2 regions of the Pantoea sp. C1E2 genome follow, and region 1 is predicted to be linked to the other one. Evidence: predicted binding sites of a transcription regulator. Region 1 holds the regulator's gene; the other holds the start of a gene.

The links. Region 1 encodes LexA, which represses DNA repair genes until DNA is damaged. Its sites were predicted from a motif close to TNCTGTATGTACATACAGNA; they were not measured.
Region 2: the regulator LexA is predicted to act here: its motif matches at 2,422-2,441, upstream of metR (HTH-type transcriptional regulator MetR).

What each region holds. Positions count from the first base shown of each region.
Region 1 is NZ_JBSZHT010000002.1:619,616-623,806, reverse strand. Features, by position in the region: gene zur (zinc uptake transcriptional repressor Zur) at 1-135, shown strand, start outside; gene ACXI0A_RS03090 (CsbD family protein) at 206-418, opposite strand; gene dinF (MATE family efflux transporter DinF) at 582-1,904, opposite strand; gene lexA (transcriptional repressor LexA) at 2,031-2,645, opposite strand; gene ACXI0A_RS03075 (diacylglycerol kinase) at 2,751-3,119, opposite strand; gene plsB (glycerol-3-phosphate 1-O-acyltransferase PlsB) at 3,246-4,191, shown strand, end outside.
Region 2 is NZ_JBSZHT010000002.1:477,487-481,677, forward strand. Features, by position in the region: gene ACXI0A_RS02450 (carboxylate/amino acid/amine transporter) at 1-519, shown strand, start outside; gene ACXI0A_RS02455 (YehS family protein) at 882-1,364, opposite strand; gene metR (HTH-type transcriptional regulator MetR) at 1,457-2,389, opposite strand; gene metE (5-methyltetrahydropteroyltriglutamate--homocysteine S-methyltransferase) at 2,604-4,191, shown strand, end outside.

The sequences.
Region 1 (4,191 bases):
TTCTCTTTGCGTCACACGGTAATTGAAGCACATGGTTTATGCGAAAACTGCGCTGAAGTCGCTGCCTGTAAACATCATGATAGCTGCAAACATGACCATGAAACGGATATGAAGAAGAGGGTAAGAAAAGGTTGAGTGGCACTTCCCTGTGCCGTGCCGACGGGTGATCGGCGGGGTAGGAGCATCTTCCTTAATTCACTAAAAGCTACCAGCGGTAGTCTTTATTGTGACTTTCCCAGTCTTTCACTTCGCTTTCAGCCTGGTCTTTCGCATAGCCGTAGCGTTCCTGAATTTTACCAACAAGCTGATCGCGTTTACCTTCGATGACAGTCATATCATCATCCGTCAGCTTGCCCCACTTCTCTTTCATTTTCCCTTTGAACTGCTTCCAGTTACCGCTCGCTTCGTCTTTGTTCATAATAATCCTCCACATCATCCTGAGTGAGATGTGATGATCCCCTAAGAAATAGGGTAATCACCCACACAACGCGCTACTCAATTGCGCCGTTTGAGATAATTATAGTAGCCAGTTGGGATTGCGCAAAAAATACAGATTAATCTGTAGGTTACGCTTCGCTTATTTAAGCACCAAACCAGGTGTCATGCCGCCAGTGACGGCGCCACACCCACCATAGCGTCACGCCCCGCAGAGTGAGGAATACCGCTACCGCCAGCCATAAACCGTGATTACCGAGCCAGGGGAGTGTCAGCAGCGCCAGTCCATAACCTATAGCGGCTATCACCATGCTGTTACGCATTTCACGCCCGCGCGTGGCGCCGATAAACATACCATCCAGCAGATAGCACCAGACTCCGACCAACGGCAGAATCACTTGCCATGCCAGATAGCGATCGGCCATCTCACGCAGTGATTCAAGCGAGGTGAGCAACGCCACAATTTGGGGGCCGGTTAGCGCATAGATCGCTGCAAACGCCAGGGCAACGATACCGGCCTGCCGACAGGCGGCATGCCAAATCAATAACAAGCGACTGCGATCTCTCGCTCCCACAGCTTCGCCCGAGCAGGCCTCTACGGCATAGGCAAAACCATCCAACGCGTAGGCCGTGAAAGTGAGGAACATCAGCAATACCGCATTTACAGCGACAATATCAGGCCCCAAACGAGCCCCAAGCAGGGTGAGGGACGCGAAGCAGATTTGCACCATCAGCGAGCGCAACATGATGTCGCGATTGAGGCGAAACAGCCGTGCTGCATCACCACGCCAGCTCTGTTTTAGCAGACTGAAAGAGATACCGCGCAGCTTGAGCACGCGCACCACCATCCACAACCCCACGCCCAGCGTGACATATTCCGCCACAGCAGTCGCTGCCGCTGCACCCGCAACGCCCCAGTGCAGCTTAAGTACAAACAGGAGGTCGAGCAGGATATTCACCAGATTGCCGACAATCAGCAGTACCATTGGTGCACGCGCATACTGCACGCCGAGCAACCAGCCTAATATCACCAGATTGGCTAACGTTGCCGGTGCGCTAAGCCAGCGGATGTTGATAAAGATTTGTGCCTGATGCTGCACCTCTGGGCTGCCGCCCATTAACGAGGCCGCGACAAAACTAAAGGGGGTACGTAGCAATACAAACAGCACGCCCGCCACCAGGGCTATTAACAGCGGTTGCGTCAACGCACGCGCCAGTGCGGTTTTATCGTTCGCACCAAATGCCTGTGCGGTCAAACCGGTGGTGCTCATACGCAGAAACAGCAGCAACATAAAGATGAAACTGGTCGCTGTCGCACCCACCGCCACGCCGCCGAGATAAATGGGACTATCGAGATGACCAATCACTGCCGTATCGACGACACCGAGTAGCGGAACGGTAATATTGGAGAGGATCATCGGCAGCGCCAGCCGCCACAATGCTTTATCTGAAGAGGAAAACAGCCGCATTCGCCCGTTCCATTGTTGCGCTGGTCAATTGGACCATTAACCGGCAATCAGCCTGAAGAGGAAAATCAATGTATCAGACTGCGGTCAGCACAGCGACCAACCGCAGCGGGGGAATTCAACGAGAGGTTAGAGCCATTCGCCGTTACGCACGATGCCCACAGCCAGACCTTCAACGGTCAGCGCTTGCTCACGGGTATCGACCACAATCGGCTGAAAATCGGTGTTTTCAGGCAGCAGATGCACAATGGCACCCTGCTTTTTCCAGCGCTTGACGGTGACTTCGTCATCAATGCGCGCCACCACAACCTGGCCATTACGGACTTCCTGCGTTTTATGCACAGCGAGTAAGTCGCCATCCATAATCCCGATGTCTTTCATCGACATACCACTGACGCGCAGCAGAAAATCGGCAGTAGGCTTGAACAGATTGGCATCAACCTGATAGTGCGCTTCGATGTGTTCCTGAGCTAGCAACGGTTCACCGGCAGCCACGCGGCCGATCAGCGGCAGCCCTTCGGAGACTTCTTCTTCCATCAGCAGGCGGATACCACGTGATGCACCTGAGACAATCTCAATGACGCCTTTACGCGCCAATGCTTTCAGGTGTTCTTCCGCCGCATTGGGCGAGCGAAAACCCAGTTGCGCAGCAATTTCCGCACGCGTTGGCGGCATGCCGGTCTGGTTAATATGGTCGCGAATCAGATCATAGACCTGCTGCTGCCTTGCTGTTAACGCTTTCATCCCGCCCCCTGGTTGTTTATACAGTCGCTGTGAGTATATACAGGTATTGGCGAAATGAAAACCAAAACAGAGGGAAAAATCAGCGGTTTGAAGATTCTGGAATACCTATCGCAAATGCGACCAGAGCAGCGCGATCCAGACAAACAGAGCCAGTAATATAGCCAGCAATACCGCCGCTGAGCCCATATCTTTTGCTCGTCCCGCTAAGGGATGGCGCTCTTGCCCAATGCGATCGACTACCGCTTCAATGGCGCTATTCAGGATTTCAACGATGATCACCAACACCACGGAGCCAATCATCAGCACTCGGGAAATCACATCGACATCCAGCCAGCAGGCCACCACAATGGCCACCAGTGCAGCAATGGCTTCCTGGCGAAATGCGGCTTCATGTTGCCAGGCGGCACGCAGGCCCTGCCAGGAATAACCGGCTGCATTCACTATTCTTTGAATACCGGTGACGTTATTTGCCATGCTGTGGAACCCTTGAGGTGATTTGGCGTCAATGAGTGGGCTGTATGAGATGGTGCAGCCACAGATCTTCGATTTACTTTCTGGTATGCTTGCCGCGCTTTGCTAACAAGAGGCTTTAAGTTGTCTATGTCAGGTTGGCGTAAACTTTATTACAAACTATTGAATTTACCACTCTCTTTTTTAGTAAAGAGTAAGGTCATTCCGACCGATCCTGTCTCTGAACATGGGATCGATCCGACTCGTCCAGTGATGTATGTTTTGCCTTACGATTCAAAGGCTGACCTGCTCACATTACGGGCGCAGTGTCTCAACCATGATCTGCCCGATCCGCTGGCCCCGCTGGAGATCGATGGCACTCTGCTGCCACGTCATGTGTTTATTCACGATGGCCCGCGCGTATTCCCCTATTTCGTAGCAAATCCTGAGTCCGTGAAGCTATTCCACGACTATCTCGATCTGCACCGCAGTAATCCTGATCTCGACGTACAAATGTTACCGGTTGCGGTGATGTTTGGTCGTGCGCCAGGACGCGAAATTCAGGGTGAAGACACGCCGCATCTGCGCATCCTTAATGGCATAGAGAAATTCTTCGCCATTCTGTGGCACGGACGTGACAGCTTTGTGCGCTTCTCGCCGACCGTTTCCCTGCGCCAGATGGCCACGGAGCACGGTACCGATAAGTCGATTGCCCAAAAGCTGGCACGCGTGGCACGCATTCATTTTGCGCGTCAGCGCCTGGCTGCTGTAGGCCCACGTCTGCCTGCGCGTCAGGATCTGTTCAACAAGCTGCTGCAATCCAAAGCGATTGAAAAAGCGGTTGAAGATGAAGCGCGCAGCAAAAAAATCTCGCACGAGAAGGCCCAGCAGAACGCCGTTGAGATGATGGAAGAAGTCGCGGCTAACTTCTCGTATGAAGCCATCCGCGTGACCGACCGCGTCATGGGCTGGCTGTGGAGCCGTCTCTATCAGGGCATCAACGTCAATGGTGGCGAGCGCGTGCGTCAGCTGGCGCAAGATGGCCACGAGATTGTGTATGTGCCCTGCCATCGCAGTCACATGGACTATTTGCTGC
Region 2 (4,191 bases), 140 kb from region 1:
GCGCTGTTGGCGGTAGCCGGTGCGGCCATCATTCGCTATGACAAAGTCAGCGATCACTTCTGGTTCGGTTTACTGCTGGTTCAGGCGGCTAACATCTGCTTCGCCATTGGTATGGTCGGTTACAAGCGTTTGCAGGAAACCCGCCCGATGCCGCAACACACGGCATTCTCGTGGTTCTATTTAGGCGCGGTGATCATTGCCATCATTGCCTGGAGCCTGTGGGGTAATCCGAACAAGCTGCCGACCACAAACCTGCAATGGGGCATTCTGGTGTGGCTGGGCGTAGCGGCTTCGGGACTGGGCTACTTTATGTGGAACTACGGTGCCACGCAGGTCGATGCGGGTACGTTGGGCATCATGAACAACATGCACGTACCGGCGGGCTTACTGGTGAACCTGGCGATCTGGCAGGAAAAACCGCACTGGCCGAGCTTTATTGCCGGGGCGATTGTCATTTTCGCTTCACTTTACGTGCACAAGCGTTGGGTAGTAGGGCATGTCGCTAAAAGCGATGCCTAAATGGCCGAGCTGAATTGCTAACAAGCTCGTTGCTTTGCTCTAGCTTCGAAAAAGCAGCACCTAAGCCAGAGGGAAGAGACAGGCAAATCCACAGGGAAGTGAGATTCCTTCGTGATCGGAGCGGCCGGTATCTGACCTGATATCAAAGCGACACCTAAAGCCTAAGGGAAGGGATAGCGTGGCAGAGGAGCAAAGCATCCGAGCCATGGAGGGCGAGGCTGACCCACAGGGATGTGGGTTTCCTTTGCGATCTGCCACGCTATCCCTGACTGAGCACTAACACATAGCAATCAGCCCTTTCCTGACTGAGCACTAACACGTAGTAATCAGCCCTTTCGCGACTGAGCACTAACACGAAGCCATCAGGGCTTTTTCGCGGGCGCCGCAGGACGATGAATCATCGTCAATCCCTTCAAAAAGTTACGCAGAATCTGGTCGCCGCACTCGCGGTAGTTCTTATGATCTGGATTGCGGAAAATCGCACCAACCTCAGCCTGTGAAACCTTAAAGTTTGCCTTCTCCAGCACCACCGGAATATCCGTGGTCTTCAACGCAAACGCGATACGCAGCTTCTTAATGAAGATATTGTTATTCATACGACGTTCGACTGACGGCGCTGGCGCATCTTCACTTTTACCGCGACGGAAGAAAATTAAACCGTTAAGGAAATAGCCCATCAGCACGTCCGGCAATTTACGGAACGCCGCATCCTCATCCTTTTTCATCCACGCCTGAACATCCTCCAGCGGCACTTCACTGCCCGCTAAGGCAAAAATCTCCACCACTTTGCTATCGCTCAAATCAAGCATATAGCGCACGCTGCGCAGAACATCGTTACTCGTCATGGTGAAACTCTCTTGGTCGCGGATTGAGGCGGCGCATTATAGAGCAGGCAGGGCAGGGATAACAGCACGGGCGACACAAGCCGCCCGTGAGATCATGAAGAAACCGACTGAAGTGAACCTGGACGCGCCGCATCACGCACAAACGGCAGATGGTCACAGGCGTGTTGACGGGCGAAGCGCACAAAAGCTTCCAGCACCGGCTGACGCTGCTCGCCATCGCGAACCGCCGCATACAGGCGGCTCCACAAGCCAGAGCCCAACGTCTTGGTCACCACCAGGCCCTGCTTTTCAAAACTCTCCACCACCCAATGCGGTAATGCGGCGATGCCCATTTGTGCCGACACCATCTGAATCAATAACAGCGTATTATCTACATTCTTCAATGCCGGGCTCACTCCCGCCGGCTGCAGGAAATGACGCCAGATATCCAGACGCTGACGCTGCACCGGATAAATCATTAACACCTCATCGGCTAAATCTTCCGGCGAAATATGCTCCAGTTTCGCCAGTGGATGGTCCGGAGCCAACACCAGTCGCACCTCATAATCAAACATCGGCGTATAGAACAAACCGCTGCGTGGCAGAATATCGGAGGTCAGCACCACATCCAGTTCACCCTGCTGCAAGGCGGGCTGAGGATCAAAAGTCACCCCCGATTTAAAATCGACCACCACTTGTGGCCAGCTCTGGCGGAAATTATTCAGTGCCGGCGTCAGCCATTGAATGCAGCTGTGACACTCAATCGCAATGCGCAGCGTGGTCTGATGCGGCTCATGGCACGCCTGCAACGCCTGCTGGATCTGCGGCAAAATCTGCTCGGCCAACTGCAGCATGATTTCCCCCTGCGGCGTAAACCGCAACGGCTGGCTCTTGCGCACAAACAGGCGAAAGCCCAGCCGCTGTTCCAGATCGCTGAACTGATGAGATAACGCCGATTGTGTCTGATGAAGCTGAGCAGCGGCAGCGGCTAACGAGCCGGTATTCTGCAACGCCTGCAGCGTTCTCAGGTGTTTGAGTTCGATCATGAGAGTCCTTCACATCGAGATTGAACAAATTGCGCTTGAGGAACATACAGTACCCGCAGATTATGGCGGTGTAAACATCTGGACGGCTAAACATCTCAATCAGGCGCCACAGCCATTTTACTTTCGTCCAGTTCAGGCGTTCAGCGCACGGCAATTCCCTCGCTGGATGAACGTAAACGGGCTTGTACCGTTAAGAATATCTGGAGATTAATAAATGACCATTCTGAACCATACGCTCGGTTTCCCTCGTGTTGGTCTGCGTCGTGAACTGAAGAAAGCACAGGAAAGCTACTGGGCAGGTAACTCCTCACAGGAAGCGCTACTGGCCGTGGGTCGCGAACTGCGTGCCCGTCACTGGCAACAGCAGAAAGAGGCAGGTGTGGATCTGCTGCCGGTGGGCGATTTCGCCTGGTACGATCATGTGCTGACCACCAGCCTGATGCTCGGGAATGTGCCGGCGCGCCATCAGAACAAGGATGGCTCAGTCGATCTCGATACGCTGTTCCGTCTGGGACGCGGCCGTGCGCCCAGCGGTGAACCTGCTGCTGCCGCGGAGATGACCAAATGGTTCAACACCAACTATCACTACATGGTGCCGGAATTCACGCAGGGCCAGCAGTTCTCGCTCTGCTGGACGCAGCTGCTCGACGAAGTGGACGAAGCGCTGGCACTGGGTCACCAGATCAAACCGGTGCTACTGGGGCCAGTGACCTACCTGTGGTTGGGTAAAGTCAAAGGTGAACCGTTTGACCGTCTATCACTGCTGAAAGACATTCTGCCGGTCTACCAGCAAGTGCTGGCAGAGCTGAAAAAGCGCGGCATCGAATGGGTGCAAATTGATGAACCCGCGCTGGTGCTTGAACTGCCACAGGCGTGGCGTGATGCGTTCAAGCCCACTTACGCTGCATTACAAGGTGGCGTGCAACTGCTGCTGACCACTTACTTTGACGGCATCGGTCAAAACCTCGATGTGATTAAGACGCTGCCCGTTCAAGGCCTGCACGTTGACCTGGTGCATGGCAAAGATGACATCCAGTCTATCCACCAACAGATCCCCACCGACTGGCTGCTCTCATTAGGCGTGATCAACGGCCGTAACGTCTGGCGTGCCGATCTCAGCCGCTGGTTTGAGCGCCTGCAACCGCTGGTGGGCCAGCGTAAAAATCTGTGGATTGGATCCTCCTGCTCACTGCTGCACAGCCCGATCGATCTTAGCGTTGAAACCCGGCTCGATGCGGAAGTAAAAAGCTGGTTCGCCTTTGCTTTACAGAAGTGTGCTGAACTGTCGCTGCTGAGCAAGGCGCTCAATAATAACAATGCAGCATCGCTGACAGAGTGGAGTGCACCGATTCGAGCCCGTGCGCACTCTGCTCGCGTGCACAATGCAGCAGTGGGCACACGTCTGGCGAGCATTCAGGCCAAAGACGTTGAGCGCGCCAGCCTCTATCCCGAACGTGCCAAAGCGCAGCGCCATCGCTTTAATTTGCCTGCCTGGCCGACCACCACCATCGGTTCATTCCCGCAAACCACCGAAATTCGCGGCCTGCGACTCGACTTCAAAAAAGGCAATATCGATGGCGGCCACTATCGCACCGGCATTGCGGAGCACATCAAACAGGCGATTACTGAACAGGAACGTCTTGGGCTGGATGTGCTGGTACACGGCGAAGCAGAGCGTAACGACATGGTGGAATACTTCGGCGAAAACCTCGATGGCTTTGTGTTTACGCAAAATGGCTGGGTGCAGAGCTATGGATCTCGCTGCGTGAAGCCCCCGGTGATCATCGGTGATATCAGCCGCC